3 regions of the Solidesulfovibrio sp. DCME genome follow, and region 1 is predicted to be linked to each of the others. Evidence: predicted binding sites of a transcription regulator. Region 1 holds the regulator's gene; each other region holds the start of a gene.
What was found. The regulator sigma-54, encoded in region 1, starts transcription at its own class of promoters, with help from an activator protein. The targets are predictions, from matches to a motif close to CTGGCACGGNNNNTGCTT.
Positions count from the first base shown of each region.

Region 2: ACP59X_RS20915 (PspA/IM30 family protein) is a predicted target of sigma-54. The motif match lies at 3,075-3,092, and genes of this name have one in related genera.
Region 3: ACP59X_RS19460 (Flp family type IVb pilin) is a predicted target of sigma-54. The motif match lies at 3,025-3,042, and genes of this name have one in related genera.

Region 1 covers NZ_CP188261.1:2,911,039-2,916,538, reverse strand. The annotation lists gene ACP59X_RS12825 (phosphoribosylformylglycinamidine synthase subunit PurQ) at 65-874, opposite strand; gene ACP59X_RS12820 (CTP synthase) at 1,061-2,692, shown strand; gene rpoN (RNA polymerase factor sigma-54) at 2,866-4,302, shown strand; gene hpf (ribosome hibernation-promoting factor, HPF/YfiA family) at 4,353-4,901, shown strand; gene ACP59X_RS12805 (PTS sugar transporter subunit IIA) at 4,902-5,354, shown strand; gene rapZ (RNase adapter RapZ) at 5,488-5,500, shown strand, end outside.
Region 2 covers NZ_CP188261.1:4,716,390-4,721,889, forward strand. The annotation lists gene ACP59X_RS20900 (macro domain-containing protein) at 1-567, opposite strand; gene ACP59X_RS20905 (M16 family metallopeptidase) at 605-1,864, opposite strand; gene ACP59X_RS20910 (sigma 54-interacting transcriptional regulator) at 1,874-2,968, opposite strand; gene ACP59X_RS20915 (PspA/IM30 family protein) at 3,140-3,826, shown strand; gene ACP59X_RS20920 (hypothetical protein) at 3,978-4,232, shown strand; gene ACP59X_RS20925 (hypothetical protein) at 4,229-4,651, shown strand; gene ACP59X_RS20930 (hypothetical protein) at 4,661-4,909, shown strand; gene pspC (envelope stress response membrane protein PspC) at 4,906-5,292, shown strand; gene ACP59X_RS20940 (flavodoxin family protein) at 5,449-5,500, opposite strand, start outside.
Region 3 covers NZ_CP188261.1:4,395,104-4,400,603, forward strand. The annotation lists gene ACP59X_RS19445 (ArsB/NhaD family transporter) at 1-137, shown strand, start outside; gene ACP59X_RS19450 (hypothetical protein) at 147-2,336, shown strand; gene ACP59X_RS19455 (Flp family type IVb pilin) at 2,538-2,711, shown strand; gene ACP59X_RS19460 (Flp family type IVb pilin) at 3,109-3,282, shown strand; gene ACP59X_RS19465 (Flp family type IVb pilin) at 3,694-3,867, shown strand; gene ACP59X_RS19470 (PaaI family thioesterase) at 4,062-4,451, shown strand; gene ACP59X_RS19475 (glycosyltransferase family 39 protein) at 4,710-5,500, shown strand, end outside.

The DNA of each region.
Region 1 (5,500 bases):
AGGAGGGGCAGTGCCCCTCCTGGCCGCCGGAGGCATCTTTATTGTTCTTCTTTTCTTTCCCGCTTTAATTCGCCCGCAAATAGGCCACGGCGTTGTCGAACAGCACCGTGCCGAGGCTGGGGCGCTGGCCACGGGTGTAGCCTGGGTGGTTGGTCGGGTGGTTGAAGGCCTCGGGGTGGGGCATGAGCCCAAGGATGCGGCCGGTGGGGTCGGTCAGGCCGGCGATGGCGTGGGGCGAGCCGTTGGGATTGGCCGGGTAGTCCATGGTGGCCGTGCCCGAGGCCGGGTCGGCGTAGGTCAGGGCCATGGCGCCGGTGCGCACGATTTCCTCCAGGACCTGGGGCGTGGCCGGCACCAGTTTGCCTTCGCCGTGGCGCACGGGCAGGTCCAGGCGGGTCACCCCCTTGGTAAACACGCAGGGGCTGGCCGGATTGGCGGCGAGCGTCACCCAGCGGTCCTCGAACCGGGCCGAGTCGTTGTTGGAAAGGGTCACCTGGCGCGCGAAATAGTCGCCGCCCAGGGCCGGCAACAGCCCGAGCTTGACCAGGAGCTGGAAGCCGTTGCAGATACCGAGGATGAGGCCCCCGGCCTGGAAAAAGGCCTTGAGCTGGTCGAGCAGGGCCTCGCCGGCTTCGGTGGCCGCGTGCTTCCAGCGTATGGCCGCGGCCTGCCCGGCGCCCAGGTCGTCGCCGTCGAGGAAGCCGCCCGGGAAGATGAGAAAGTTGTAGGCGTCGATGCGCGACCGGCCGGCCACGATATCGGAAAAATAAACGATGTCCGTGACGTCCGAGCCGGCTTGCCTGGCGGCGTGGGCCGATTCCACTTCGCAGTTGGTGCCGTAACCGGTGATCACGAGGGTGCGCACCTGGGCCATAGGGGAAATCCTCCCGGGGGTTCCTTGAAAAATTGCGCCCGAAGGCATAGTTTGCGCGGCTGAACATAAGGGGCCGCCCGGGCCGCGTCAACCAAGGCGCGCCACGGGCCTCCGACACGCGCAAGCGGTGGCCGCCGGGGCCGCCGGCGCGGCATGAACCTTTTTTTTCGCAAGGACGGCGGCATCATGAAGACCAAGTATATTTTCGTCACGGGAGGCGTGCTGTCCTCCCTGGGCAAAGGGCTGGCCGCCGCGTCCATCGGTGCCTTGCTCCAGGCCCGGGGACTCAAGGTCACCATCCAGAAACTCGACCCCTACATCAACGTCGACCCCGGCACCATGAACCCCTTTCAGCACGGCGAGGTCTACGTCACCGACGACGGGGCCGAAACCGACCTGGACCTCGGGCACTACGAGCGCTTCCTCGGCGTGCCCATGAGCCAGAACAACAACTACACCTCGGGCCGGGTTTATTTCAGCGTCATCCAGAAGGAGCGCCGGGGCGACTACCTCGGCGGCACGGTGCAGGTGATCCCGCACATCACCGACGAGATCAAGCGGGCGATTCTGGGCGTGGCCGGCGACGAGGACGTGGCCATCATCGAGATCGGCGGCACGGTGGGCGACATCGAGGGCCAGCCGTTCCTGGAGGCCATCCGCCAGTTGCGCATGGACCTCGGCAAGGAAAACGTCCTCTACATCCACCTCACGCTCGTGCCCTACCTGCGCGTGGCCGGCGAGGTCAAAACCAAGCCCACCCAGCACAGCGTCAAGGAATTGCGCTCCATCGGCATCCAGCCCGACATCATCATCTGCCGCAGCGAGATCGAGCTCACGCGGGACCTCAAGGAAAAGATCGCGCTTTTTTGCGACGTCGACGCCGACGCCGTGTTCACGGCCGTGGATGTGGGCAACATCTACGAGGTGCCGCTGAAGCTCTACAACGAGGGCGTGGACCAGAAAATCGCCATCTTGTTGCGCCTGCCGGCGAAAAACGCCGACCTCGAGGCCTGGCGCGCCATGCTCCATCGCCTGGAGCACCCGGCCGGCACGGTGTCCATCGCCATCGTCGGCAAGTACGTGGACCTCAAGGAGGCCTACAAGAGCCTGCACGAGGCCCTGGTCCACGCCGGCGGCATCTGCGGCGTGGCCATCCGCTTCGTCTACGTCAATTCCGAGGAGGTCACGCGGGAGTGCGCCGCCGCCACCTTTGCCGGCATCGACGGCATCCTGGTGCCGGGCGGTTTCGGCTCGCGCGGGGTGGAAGGCAAGATCGCGGCCATCGAATACGCCCGCACCGGCGGCATTCCCTTCTTCGGCATTTGCCTGGGCATGCAGTGCGCCGTCATCGAGTACGCCCGCAACGTCCTGGGGCTTACCGGCGCCAATTCCGAGGAATTCGACCTGACCACGCCCCATCCGGTCATCTACCTCATGCGCGAGTGGTTCGACTTCCGCACCCAGAAGCTCGAACGCCGCGACCCGACCTGCGACAAGGGCGGCACCATGCGCCTGGGGGCCTACCCCTGCATGGTCAAACCCGAGACCCAGGCGGCCCGGGCCTACGGCGCCGGCGAGATCTCCGAGCGCCACCGCCACCGCTACGAGTTCAACAAGGCCTATGCCGAGCGTTTCGAGGCGGCGGACATGGTCTTAAGCGGCCTGTCGCCCGACGGCGAACTGGTGGAAATGGTCGAACTGCCCGGCCACCCCTGGTTTCTGGGCTGCCAGTTCCACCCGGAATTCAAGAGCAGCCCCATGCGCCCGCACCCGCTTTTCCGTGAATTCGTGGCGGCGGCCAAACGGGCCAAAGGCTAGGGGACGGTTTTTCCCGAAACGGCCTCGGCCCGGATTGGTTTCCACGGCAACGGACAATCTGGCGGATTGCCACAACCCTTCGATTGTGGCATGCTTTTTGTTGTGCGGGGGCGGGCCTCGGCCGGCCCCCGCGTTTGCGACGAACTCAACCACAAGCACGCACGGCGGTAGCAATGGCGCTCGAACTGCGACAGCAGCTCAAACTTTCGCAGCAGTTGGTCATGACTCCCCAACTGCAGCAAGCCATCAAGCTCCTGCAGCTTTCCCGGCTGGAGCTCCTGGAAAGCGTGCAGCAGGAGCTTCTGGAAAATCCCCTCCTGGAGGAATCCGTGGAGGAGGACCGGCAGCCGGAACGGACCATGGCCGAGGAAAACCTCGGACCCTCGGGCGATTCCAGCGACGCGGCCATGGAAAAGGAACTGCTCAAAAACGCCGAATGGGAGGACTACATCGGCGATTTCGCCAGCACCAGCCGCCAGTCCCTGGCCCGGGAAACCGAACTGCCCGAGGAGGGCATGTCCTTCGACGCTAGGCTCGCCTCCAAGCCGTCCCTGGAAGGCCACATGAGCTGGCAGATGCGGCTGTCCAATTTCACGGACAAGGAACTGGAGATCGGCGAGACCATCATCGGCAGCCTCAATTCCTCGGGCTACCTGCGGGCCTCGCTGGAGGAGCTGGCCCAGATGGCGGGCGCCGGCGTCGCGGAAGTGGAGGGCGTGCTCCACCGCATCCAGCGCTTCGACCCGGTGGGCGTGGCCGCCCGCACGCCCAGCGAATGCCTGCTGACGCAAATCGAGGTCTACGGCTGGGACGACCCCATCCTCATCGAACTGGTGCGCGACCACCTGGAAGACCTGGAAAAGAAGCGCTACAAGCCCTTGGCCAAGAAATTTCGCCTGACTATGGAAAAACTCAAGGAATATCTTGAGCTTATCCAGACGCTCAATCCCATGCCCGGGGCCAGCTACGGCTCCAGCGACCCCATCTACGTCAGCCCCGACGCCTTCGTCTACAAATACGGCGACGACTTCGTCATCCTCTTAAACGAGGACGGCGTGCCGCGGCTCAACGTCAACATGGCCTACATGGACGGGCTTGGCTCCAAGGCGGACAAGGACAAGGACTACCTGCAGGACAAGATGCGCTCGGCCATGTGGCTCATGAAAAGCCTGTACCAGCGCCAGCGCACGCTGTACAAGGTGCTGGAAAGCATCGTCAAGTTCCAGCGGGATTTTTTCGAGCACGGCGTGACCCGCCTGCGGCCGCTGATTTTAAAGGACGTGGCCGACGACATCAGCATGCACGAATCCACGGTCAGCCGCATCACCTCGAACAAGTACGTGGCCACGCCCCACGGCATCTTCGAGCTGAAGTTCTTCTTCAACAGCTCCCTTGACCTCGACGACGGCGGCACCGTGGGCTCGGAATCGGTCAAGGCCATGATCAAGCGCATCATCTCCGGCGAAAACGCCAAACGCCCCATAAGCGACGAGGCCATCGCCGACATGCTCAAGGACGAACTGCAAATCAACATCGCCCGCCGCACGGTGGCCAAGTACCGCACGGCCATGGGCATCGAGTCCTCGTCCAAACGCAAGGAAGTTTTCTGATGCTTCGGGCCGGGCAACCGGCCCAATACCACGCAGCCCCGGAGGATCCCATGAACATCACCTTTAATTTCAAGAATTTCGAACCGTCGGACCATCTGCGGGACTATGCCCGCAAACGCTTCGACAAGCTCGCCAAATATACCGTCGCCACCGACGCCTCGGAGCTGCAAGTCAACCTGGCCGTGGAAAAGACCCGGCAGATGGCCGACGTCATCTTCCTGGCCGACAACATGCACATCTCCGCCCACGAAGCCTCGGAAGACATGTACTCCACCATCGACATGATCCTGGACAAGGTCGAGGCGCAAGCCAAGAAGTTCCGGGAAAAGCAGAAGGACCGCCGCCGCCAGGCCGCGGAAACCGTGCAGACCCAGGTCATCAGCATCAGCGAAGACGCCAAGGGCGGCCGCACGCCGACCATCGTCCAGACCGACGCCTACGAGCCCAAGCCCATGGCCGTGGAAGAGGCGGCCGAACAGCTGACCAGCCTGAAGCTCGAGTTCCTGGTCTTCATCAACTCCGAAACCGAACGGCCCAATGTCATCTACCGTATGCGCAACGGCGACTTCGGCCTCATCGATCCCGGAACGGGCGCGTAAATGAAGCTTGAGGACTATCTCCAGCCCGATTTCGTCATCGGGGAGCTTGCCGCCGAGTCCAAGGCCGACGTGCTGGCCGAACTGGTCGCGCCGCTTTCGGGCCATTGGCCGGATTTCGACGCCGCCAAGGCCCGCCAGGTCCTGCTGGACCGGGAAAGCCTCGGCACCACGGGCATCGGCGACGGCGTGGCCATTCCCCACGGCAAGATGGAGAGCCTCCAGCAAATCGTCATCGTCGTCGGCCGAAGCCTCAAGGGCGTGAACTTCGATGCGCTGGACTTCAAGCCCTGCCGCATCTTCTTTCTCGTCCTGGCCCCGGAGCACGTGGCGGGCCTGCATTTGCGCATCCTGGCCCACATCTCCAGGCTTTTGTCCGACGAGTCGTTCCGGCGGGCCTTCCTGGCCGCCGAGGACGACGCGGCCTTGTGGCGGGTGCTGACCGCCGCGGCCTGACCCGAAACCGTATCGCCGCTTCCCGGTCACGCCGGCGTCACGCCGGCCGGCCGGGGAGCGGTTACTTGTTTTCCCGCTTTCGGGAACGTTTGGGATGCCGGCCACACCGCGCCGGCCGGAGGGCTTGGCCGCCATGGACGCGACAT
Region 2 (5,500 bases), 1.8 Mb from region 1:
TTACCGCGCAATCCCAGCAAATAAGTCGTCCGCCACGGAACGCCAGAGGGCGTAGGCGTGTTTTCCGTGCAGGTAGAGACGAATCTCCCGCACAGCGCCCTTTCCGAGCGCCTCGGCCATGACGCCAAGGGCCAGGGGCGCGGCCTTGTCCACGGGATAGCCGTAGACGCCGGTGGACACGGCCGGAAAGGAGATGGTGGCCAGGCCCTTTTCCACGGCCCGGGCGATGGACTGGGCATAGGCCGAGCGCAGGGCTTCCGGTTCGCCTTCCGTGCCGCCGCGCCAGATGGGGCCGACGGTGTGGATGATGTAGCGCGCCGGCAGGTCGAAGCCCGGGGTGATGACGGCGCCGCCGGCCGGCAACCGGCCTATGCGGGCGATGATCTCGCGGCAGGCGCCGGGGAGCCCTGGCCCGGCGGCCCGGTGGATGGCGCCATCCACGCCGCCGCCGCCGGCCAGGGCGGAATTGGCGGCATTGACGATGGCATCGGCGTCATCTTTGGTGATGTCGCCTTCAAGGAGCGTCAGGACGCCGGAACCGATGGGATAGGTCGCCTTCTCGGGCATGGCGCGCACCTCCATGTCTTGCGCCGCGACCGGGAATCTAGGGGATCGCGGCCGTTGGCCCCAGGATGCACAGGCCGGCCTTTTCCGGGGCGAAGGACGCCCGGGCGATGCCGGCCAGGTCGTCACGCGTCACTTTATCCAACGCGGCGGCGGTTTCCTCAAGGGGAATGTGGCGGTCGAAGAGCAGGACGTTGCGGGCCAGGCGCATCATGCGGTTTTCCGACGATTCCGCGCCGAGGTAGAGCAGCCCCTTGAGGTGTTCGCGGGTGTGGTCGAGCTCCTCGTCGGTGACCGCGCCGCCGGCCACGGCGTCGAGTTCGTCGCGCACCACGGCGATGAGCTCGGCCGTGCGTTCGGGGTCCACGGCGGCCTGGATCTCGAAGATGCCGGCATCGGCCAGGCCGCTGACGCTGGCGTAGATGGAATAGGCCAGGCCGCGTTTTTCCCGGACTTCCTGGAACAGGCGCGAGGACATGTTGCCGCCCAGAAGCGTGGCCAGGAGCGTGTGGGCGAAGCGTTCGGGGCTTGTGTTGCCGACCGACGGATAGGCCAGGATGACGTGGTTCTGCTCGCTATCCCGGCGCACGGCCAGACGCGGCGGAGTGAACGCCCCGGCCGGCCGGGCGGCCGGGCGCGACGAGGCCGGAAGCGCGCCGAAGGTTTCGCCGGCCAGGGCCAGCAGCGTCTCGTGGTCCACGGCGCCCGTGGCCACCACGGTGACGGCGTCGGCGCGGTAGCGCTCGCGCCGCCAGGCCTGCAAGGATTTGGGCGTGGCCGCGGTCACGGAGCGCGGCGTGCCGGTGATGGGGTGGGCGATGGCCGGATCGGCCCAGGCGACGGCCCAGAAATCCTCGTGGACCTTCTCCTCGGGCGTCTCCTCCACCATGGAAATTTCCTGGACGATGACGGCCTGCTCCCGGGCCAGCTCCTCGGGGTCCAGGGCGGGGTGCAGCGCGATGTCGGCCAGCACGTCGAAAGCCCGGCGCAAATGGGCGTCCATGACCCGGATGTGGAAGCAGGTGGCCTCGCGCGAGGTGAACGCGTTGGCAAGCCCGCCCAGGATGTCGAGCTCCTTGGCGATGGCCAGGGCGTCGCGGGTCGCCGTGCCCTTGAACGCCATGTGTTCCCACAGGTGGGCCATGCCCTCCTGGCCCGCCCCCTCGTGGCGGGAGCCGGCCTCGATCCAGATGCCGAGGCTGGCCGTCTTGGCGGTGGGCATGGGCTCGGTCACCACGCGCACGCCGTTTTCCAGGCGGGTGATGCGACAAGGGGCGAAGGCGTCTGATGATTGGAGCATCGGCACGGGCTACGGGGCTTTGCCGCCGGCGTCAAGGGCGGCGGCATGCTTGCGGTACTGGCCGCGAAACTGGTGGTAGGAAAGGCCCAGCAGCGCCGCCGCCCGGCGCTGGTTGCCGCCCGAGGCGGCCAGCGCCCGGCGCAGGAAGGAAATTTCAAGGGCGGCCACGGCGGCGGGGAGGGAGAGTGAAGATGCCTCCGGCGGCCAGGAGAGGCTCTGCCTCTCCTGGACCTCTCCGCCGGGGGGGATCATCCCCCCCGGGCCCCCTGGAAGGGGGATGGAGGGAGGGGTGGGCGTGTTGTGTGTTGTGGCGGGAAGGCTCTCCGCCGGAGAGGGAAAGGGCGCGGCGAAGGGGTCGAGGGTGATGTGGTCGATACGGGAGGACCGGGTGTCGAAGACGGCGCGCTCCACGGTGTTTTTGAGCTCCCGGATGTTGCCTGGCCAGGCATGGGCCGAAAGGGTGCGCAGGGCGGCGGCGGTGAAGGCCGGGGCGTCGGGGCGGCCGAGCTCGGCGGCGAAACGGGTGGCGAAGCGCTCGGCCAGATAGGCGATGTCGCCGTGCCGGGCGCGAAGCGGCGGCACGTGGAGCACGGCGAAGGCCAGCCGGTCGAGGAGGTCGGGGAGCAGGCGGCCGTTTCGCACGAGCAGGCGCGGATCGACGTTGGTCGCGGCCACGACGCGCGCGTCCACGGCAATGGATTCCGAGGCGCCCAGGCGTTCCACGGTGCCGTATTCCACGGCCCGCAGGAGTTTTTCCTGTACGGCCTTGGGCGCGGCTTGCAGTTCGTCGAGAAAAAGCGTCCCGCCGTTTGCCACCTCGAACCGGCCGGCCCGGCGCTTGAGCGCGCCGGTGAACGCCCCGGCTTCGTGGCCGAAAAGCTCGGCCTCGACCAGCGATCGCGGCAGGGCGGCCAGGCTCACGGGCACAAAGGGCCGCTCCCAGCGCGGCGAATGGAAATGGAGCCTGGCTGCCGCCAGTTCCTTGCCCGTGCCGCGCTCGCCGACGAGGATGACGGGCCGGTCCACGGCGGCCACGGCGGACACGCGCTCCATGAAGGCCAGAAAGGCATCGGACTGGCCCAGGGCTTCGACCACGGCTTTCATGGCGAAATGCACCTCATTTATGGCGTAGAAAACCATTGTTTGGCAAAAATCACAACACATGCTCCACAAATAAATCATAACCCCTGGAAATCATGTGTTCCTCCGTTTGGCACACTCCCTGCTTTTCCGTCCGGTGACGCCGCGCACACCTGCGCGCACCGGAGGTATGCCATGGGTATTTTCAGCCGCTTCAGGGACATCATCCATTCCAACATCAACGCCATGCTGGACAAGGCCGAGGACCCGGAAAAGCTCATCCGGCTGATGATCCAGGAAATGGAAGAGACGCTGGTGGAGCTCAAGGCCGACTGTGCCCGCACCATGGCCCAGGCGGCCAAGTCCGGCCGCGAACTGGCCGCCGTGCGCGATCGGGCCGGCCGCTGGGGCGAAAAGGCCGAGCTGGCCGTGGACAAGGGCCGCGAGGACCTGGCCCGCGAGGCGCTTATGGAAAAGCGCGCCCTGGAAACCCGGGCCGAGGCCCTGGCCGGCGAACAGGCCGCCATCGAGGGCATGGTCGCCGCCTACCGCGAGGACATCGGCCGGCTGGAGGAAAAGCTGGGCACGGCCAAGGAGCGCCAGCGCACCCTGCTGCACCGCCACCTGCGGGCAACCGGGAAAAAGCGCGCCCGCGAGGACATGAGCCGCGTGGATTCCACCGAGGCCCTGCTGCGTTTCGACGAATTCGAAAGCCGCATCGAGCGCCTGGAGGCCGAGGCCGAGCTGGCCGGAACCGCCGCTTCCGTGCGCCGCCCGGCCGAGGGCGAATCCCTGGAAGCCCGCTTCGACCGCCTGGCCGCCGACGAGGACGTGGAACGCGAACTGGCCCGCCTCAAGGCCCGCCGCGCCGGTGGGGAGTAAGGGCGAAGATGCCTCCGGCGGCCGGGGGGGATCATCCCCCCCGGACCCCCCGGACGGGGAGAACGAGACGTGCGTGCGTCGGGGAAAAGGGATAAGGGTGCGGGAAAGACGGATACGCACGGCCTGAGGTGACGCAACGCAAGGAGTGACCGTGTTTGCCCATCATGCGATGTTTTACGGCGGCGGCCCGCATCTGCTGCAAGTGTTCCTCATCGTGGCCGTGATCGCGGCCATCGTCTGGCTGCGCCGCCGGGCCGAGGGCTCGGACCGGGCCGGGCGCGATGCCGACGCCAAGGCCGTCGCCCTGCTCGGCGAGGTCAAGGCCACGCTCTCGCGCCTGGAGGACCGGGTGCGCAACCTGGAAACCGTCCTCGGCAAGGAGGCGGACAAGGGAGGCGGCTCATGAGAAACCAGGGATGCGGCCCGCGCCGTTTTTCCGGCAGCCGCTTCGGACGCGGCCCCTGCGGCCGGCCCGGCGGGCTGGTCACCGGCGGCTACCGCTGGACGGCCTGGCAGCTGGGCCTGCCCGGCTGGGTGGTCGCGGCCTTCTTCGTGGTGCTGTTTTTGACCATCGGCTGGCCGGCCCTGCTCGTCTACCTGGCCTGCGCCCTGCTCCTGCGCCCAGACCGCGCGGACGGCGTGACCGCCCGCGACGACGGCGTGTCCGGCATCGACTTGTCCGGCGAGGCCCAGGGCATCCGCGACCGGGCACGCGACCTGGAAGGGCGCATCGCCGGCCTGGAATCCCGCGTCACATCCCGGGAATTCGACTTCGACCGGCGGCTGGCCGCCGCCGACCGGCCGGACCGCCGACGGCCGGCCTGAGGAACGCGCATGATGGGACTTGTAACCGCCCTGGTCATGGCCGGGGCCACCATTGTCGGGCTGGTGATCCTCGGCGTCATCTTCCTGCTCGGCATCCGCCTGCTGCGCCCCGGCGCGCCCAAGCCGGGCGGCAACGACGCCGAGGAGGCCCGGCTCCTGCAAGAGATTCACCGCAGCCTGTCCCGGCTTGAAGAGCGGGTGGAGGCCCTGGAAACCCTGGTCCTCGACGGCAAGGCCGGCAGGGAGGACGAGCGATGAGACACTATAGCGAACTGCGCCTGCGCGAGCTCTACCGCTCGCGTTCGGGCCTGCTCCTTGGCGTGTGCAAGGGCCTGGCCCGCTTCCTGGACGTGCCGGTCTTCTGGCTGCGCGCCTTCGTCCTGGTGCTGACGCCCTTTACCGGCGTGTGGCCCATGGTCGCCGCCTACCTGATCGCCGGCTTCGTCATCAAGCCCGAGCCCGTGATCACGCCGGACTCCGACGAGGAACGGGCCTTTTACGACGACTACGTCACGTCCCGGGCCAACGCGCTGACCCGGGTCAAGCGCCGCTTCGAACGCCTGGACAAGCGCATCCGGCGGCTGGAGGACCACGTCACCTCGCGCGAATACGACTTCGACCGCCGGCTGCGCCATCCCTGACCCCGGCGCCCGCCAGCCGCGTCCATGCGGGCAGGCGGGCGCCGCCAGGCGGCCTCGTGGCACGCCCCCGCCGCAGCGGCCCGCCCCGGGGGGGGCATCCCCCGAACCGATTCCTTTCATTCAATAACGCAGTTGGATTGCTTCCGGGATACCGCGCTAGGCCGCCGGCACAGGTTCGGTCAGGCGCTCGCCCAGGGCGAAGGCCTTG
Region 3 (5,500 bases), 1.5 Mb from region 1:
TGGTCGGGCTGTCCGAAAAGGCCGGCAACCACATCTCCTTCGCCCGTTTCCTCAAATACGGCGCGCCGGTGACGCTCGGCACCATCGTGATCTCCATGGCCTACATCTACTTGCGCTATTACGCCTTCACCGGGTAGACGGCAGGCATGAGACGGCCGAGCGGACCCCGGGCGACCCGCTTCTGCGCCGCCCTGTGCCTGGCGGCCGTGGCCGTGCTGGCCTTCTGGGGGACGCTTACCACCGGCCCGACCACCAGCGACGACCTCTACTACGAGCAAAACGTCCTGGCCGGCCGCCTGGGCCAGCTGACCACCCAACTGGCCACCGGGTCGGGGCGCTTTCACCACTACCTGCACGTGGGGCTGACCGCCCTGCCCTATTTCCTGGACAGCCCGCCCCTGCGCAAGGCCCTGTCCCTGGGCGCCTTCCTGGCCGGCCTGGCCACCTTTTGCGCCGTGGCCGGCCGCATCGCCGGAAAGCCCTGGCTCGGCTGCCTGGCCGGCCTTTTTGCCCTGGCCTTCTACCAGGACAACTGGCACCACAACATCCTGACCGCCTATCCGCTGGTCTTCCACTCCGGGCTTATCTGCATGAGCCTCGCCGGCGCCTGCCTGTGGCGCCACGGCCGGGGCGGCGGGCGCGGCTTCCTTATCGGCGCCAACCTGCTCGCCTTTGCCGCCTGCTGCCATTTCGAGGCCTTTCTCGCCTACGCGCCCCTGCTGTGGGGCATCGTCTGGCTTTCCCGGCGGGGCACCCCCCGCCGGCGCCTGGCCACCATGGCCGCCGCCTCGGTCGGCTTCGGCGCCTTTCTCGCCCTGAGCCTGGCCTACCGCGCCCTGCACCCGACCCAGTACGCCGGCAACGCCCTGGACCTGTCGAGCCCGCTGCGCCTGGCGCAAACCGTGGCCGCCTACAGCTTTTCCGCCCTGCCCCTGGGCTCGTTTCCCTTAAACTGCAACAGCATCAACCGCTTCCCCGTGATCACCACCCATCTGGTGCTGGACCTGGGCCAGTACCTCGCGGCCCTTGACGGCCAGTGGCCGCGCCTGTCCCCGGCCTGGCTCGCCCTGGCCTTGCTCGCCGGGGGGCTGACCTACCGGGTGCTGGCCCGCGAATCCCTGGAGCCGATGCGCTGGCGGCTTTTGCCCGCGTGCATGGCGCTGTACGCCGTGGTCTGCCCCAACCTGCTCATCGCCCTGTCGCCCAAGTACCAGGGGCCGGCGGCCTCGGGGGTCGCCTGGTACGTGACCTCGAGTTTTTCCGGCTATGCCGTGGCCGTGGGTTTGGCCGGGTTGTGCCTGTGGGGCGCGGCCCGGCTGACCGGCCGTCCGGGGGCCAGGCGGCTGGCGGCCGGGGTGGCGGCCGTGCTGGTCGCGGGCCTCGGCCTGGTGACGGCCTCGGTCAACGCCTCGGTCGGGGCCAGCAAGGTGGCCGCCGGCGCCCGCTGGCGCGAGGCCGCCCTGGCCGTGGCCAGCCCGGCCTTCGCCGCCGTGCCGGACGGCGCGCTCCTCGTCGCCCCGGACCTGTTTACGGCCGTAAACGAGGAAAAGACCCGGGAAGGCTATTGGGAGGACTGGTTCGGCCACTTTGCCGGCAAGCGGCTGTCCGTCGCCCCGACCGCCCCCGCCGCCCTGCCCGGGGACAGGCCGGTCTTCGCCCTGCGCCGCCTGTCCGGGCCGACCGACCCGGCCACGGCCCTGGCGCTCGCCCGCGTCACGCGCCTTGGCCCGCCAAACGCCGACCCCTACGCCCCGGCGCCGGATGCGCCGACCCTTTTTGCCGCCTCGGTGGCCATCGTGGCCGAGGCCGGCAACCGGTTTTGCGACGCGATCTACCAACAAGGGGAGCAGTGGCGGCTGGTCCCGGCCAATACCGTGGGCCGGCGGGGGCTGGCCGAAACGACTCTGGACAGCGGCGCCGCCGAGCCCATCGCCTTCGACTCCCTGGCCCTGGTCCCGGCCCGGGCCATTACCCCCTTCGCGCCGTCCCCGGTGTTGCTGCGCTTCGGCCAGGGATTTACCCCGCCCGAGCGGGCCATCACCGGCGACATCGCCTGGGCCGGCCAGGCCGGGCAACTGCGGCTGGTCAACGGCACGGCCGCCCCGGTCGGGGCGCGGCTGTTCGCGACCCTCATCGCCCTGTCCCCGGTGCGACTGGCTCTCACCGGGCCGGGGCTTGCCCGGGAAATCGCTTCCCAGGGGGCGACCACGCCCATTTCCCTGGAACTGACCCTGCCGCCGGGGGAATCCGCCTTCGACCTGCGGGTCCTGGCCCCGGCCGGCGACACGGCCAAGCGCTTCGGCCTTCTGGGCGCCGGGCTTACCCCGTTGCCCTGAAGCAGGCGGTTCCACGAAGGCGGGAACGCCGCGCCCCGGTTCCACGATTCGTCGAGCGACCCCCGGTCCATAAAAAACATCCCTTTCAATTTCAATGAATTGCGCCGACAACACGCCTTGGCACGCCGCCTGCTTTCTCCCTTGTCAAGACCGGACAACGGACACAACGACCAGCAACATATTTCCAAGGGGAGAAAGACCATGCTGCGCACCATCACCAATTTCGTTCGTGACGAGGAAGGGGCCACCGCGGTGGAATACGGACTCATGGCCGCGCTCATCGCCGCCGTCATCATCGGCGCCGTCACCACCCTGGGTTCGAACCTGAGCACCCTTTTCACGAACCTCGCCGGCCAGATCGGCACCGGCAGCTAAGGCCGAGGCGATCCCGCGAATTTTGCGCAACATGCCTGGGCCGTCTCCGGAAACGGGGGCGGCTCTCGCTTTTGGCCGTTGCCCGAAGCGTCACGGCGCAGCCTGCCGCCCGAAGCGTCACGGCAGCGGCTGGCCTCGCAAGCGCGCCTTGCCCTGGGATTCGTGGGCCTCTGCGACCGGCTCGCCCGGCTGCCCGGACGCAGGGTTCCATAAAACCAGGAACGCCGCCCCCCTGTTCCACGATTTGGCGAACGCTTCGTTCTTCTCCGGATATATATCTTTTTATTTCAGCGTGTTAATCTGAACACATGCCTTGGCACGCCACCTGCTATCTCCCAGGTCAGGAACGGACAACGGACGTAACGACCATCCACATATTTCCAAGGGGAGAAAGACCATGCTGCGCACCATCACCAATTTCGTTCGTGACGAGGAAGGGGCCACCGCGGTGGAATACGGGCTCATGGCCGCGCTCATCGCCGCCGTCATCATCGGCGCCGTCACCACCCTGGGTTCGAACCTGAGCACTCTTTTCACGAACCTCGCCGGCCAGATCGGCACCGGCAGCTAAGGCCGCCGCGATCCCGCGAATTTCGCGCACCATGCCTGGGCCGCCTCCGGAAACGGGGGCGGCCCTCGCTTCTGGCCGTTGCTCCGGGCGGCCACGGCGTCGCATTGCCCGGCACGGCCGCCGGCCAGGCTGCCATGGCGTCGCATTGCCCGGTGCGGCCGCCGGCTCCACCGCCACGGCGTCGTATTGACCGGCGCAGCCCCTGGCCGGCGGCACGGGTTCCATGAATACGGGAACACCGCGCCCCGATTCCACGATTCGTCGAGCGCCCCGCGACAAAAGGAACATACATCAATTTATTTCAAGATATTACACTGCCAGCACGACATGGCACGCCCCCTGCTATCTCTCTGGTCAGGAACGGACAACGGGCGTAACGACCATCCACATATTTCCAAGGGGAGAAAGACCATGCTGCGCACCATCACCAACTTCATTCGGGACGAGGAAGGGGCCACCGCGGTGGAATACGGGCTCATGGCCGCACTGATCGCCGCCGTCATCATCGGCGCCGTCACCACCCTGGGCTCGAACCTGAGCACTCTTTTCACGAACCTCGCCGGCCAGATCGGCACCGGCAGCTAAGGCCGCCGCGATCCCGCGAATTTCGCGCACCATGCCTGGGCCGCCTCCGGAAACGGGGGCGTCCCTCGCCTTTGGCCGCCTCGCCAGTGGCCGCCTCGCCAGTGGCCGCCTCGCCGTTGGTTGCCTCGCCGCTCCCGGCCGCCGCCTTGCCCCGGTAAACGCCTTTTGGCATGCTCGGCCAAAGGAGTCCGCCCATGCAGGAGCCCAACACCCACCCCCGCATCGCCCCGTCCCTGTGCGGCACCCCCGTTGCCCTCGCCCCGGGGCGCGCCGTGGTGCGCCTGACCCTCGGCCCGGCCATGGCCGTAGACGACCGTGGCCTCGTCCACGGCGGATTCGTCTTCGGCCTGGCCGACTATGCCGCCATGCTGGCCGTCAACGACCCACTGGTGGTCCTCGGCGCGGCCGAAGTCCGCTTCACCGCGCCCACGGCCGTGGGCGAAACCCTGGAAGCCGAAGCGGTCCAGGACGAAGACGCCGGCAAGAAACGCCGCGTGTCCGTCACGGTGCGCCGGGGCGATAAGGCCGTCTTCACCGGCTCCTTCACCTGCTTCGTGCTGCAACAGCACGTGCTCGACCTGTAGCCGGCCGGGGGCGAGGGGGCTATGACACCGTAGCGTCATGGCCCAGGCGACGGAGTTCCGTGGACTTTTCGACTGAAAAGTCGCATCGTGGCGGCTGTTGCCGGCCTGGGCACCGCCGGGCGACGGCGACAGGGCGGCCGGTGGCCGTCATGGCCCAACAGCGCCGCCAGGAAAACCAACCATGATCATGATGCGCGGGAGCCGCGCGTACGGCGACCCGCTCCCGCGCCGACCGCTAGCCGCGCCTAAGCGCCAGCCATGAACGTTTTTCGCCGCGACCCTCCCGCGCCCCCCCCGCCTTGCGGCGATGACGCCCGGCCCGCTGCCGCCGCCCCATCCGCCTGGGGTCCCCCATGCGGGCGCAACATCCGCCCCGGCGACCTGCTGGCCCTGTGTTGCATCACGGCCATTGCCGCCTGGCTGCGGCTGACCGATCTGGGCCTGCCCTCCATGTGGTGGGACGAGGTGCTCGTACCCATGACCGCCCGGCTGCCCCTGGCCACCATCGTGGAACGGGCGCTTGGCCAGGACATCCATCCGCCGCTTTTCTATTTCCTTATCAAGGCCGTCATGGCCGCAAGCCAGGCCGACTGGGCCTTGCGCCTGCCGGCCGCCCTGGCCGGCATCGCCGCCATTCCCTTGCTCTACCTGGCCGGCACCGCGATCCTGTCCCGGGAAGCCGGCCTGTTCGCGGCCGTGCTCGCCGCGGTCAACCCGCTGCTGTTGCTGCTCTCCCGCCAGGTGCGGCCCTATACACTGGTCTTCGACCTGTCGCTCGTCTCCCTGTGGGCCTTCGCCAGCCTGCTGCGGGGCGGCACCTGGCGGGCCATGGCCTGCCTGTGGGCGGCCAACCTGGCCCTGGCCCTGCTCCATTTCACGGCCCTGCTGGTCATCGGCGCCGAGGGGGCCATGCTGCTGTGCCTGGCGGCGACGACGCGCAGCCGGGCCAACCTGTGGCGGCTGGTTCTCTTTTCCCTGGGCGCCGCCCTGGCCGCCGGGGCCAGCCTGCCATTTCTTTTCGGCGCGCTCGGGGCCAATGTGGACGCCTC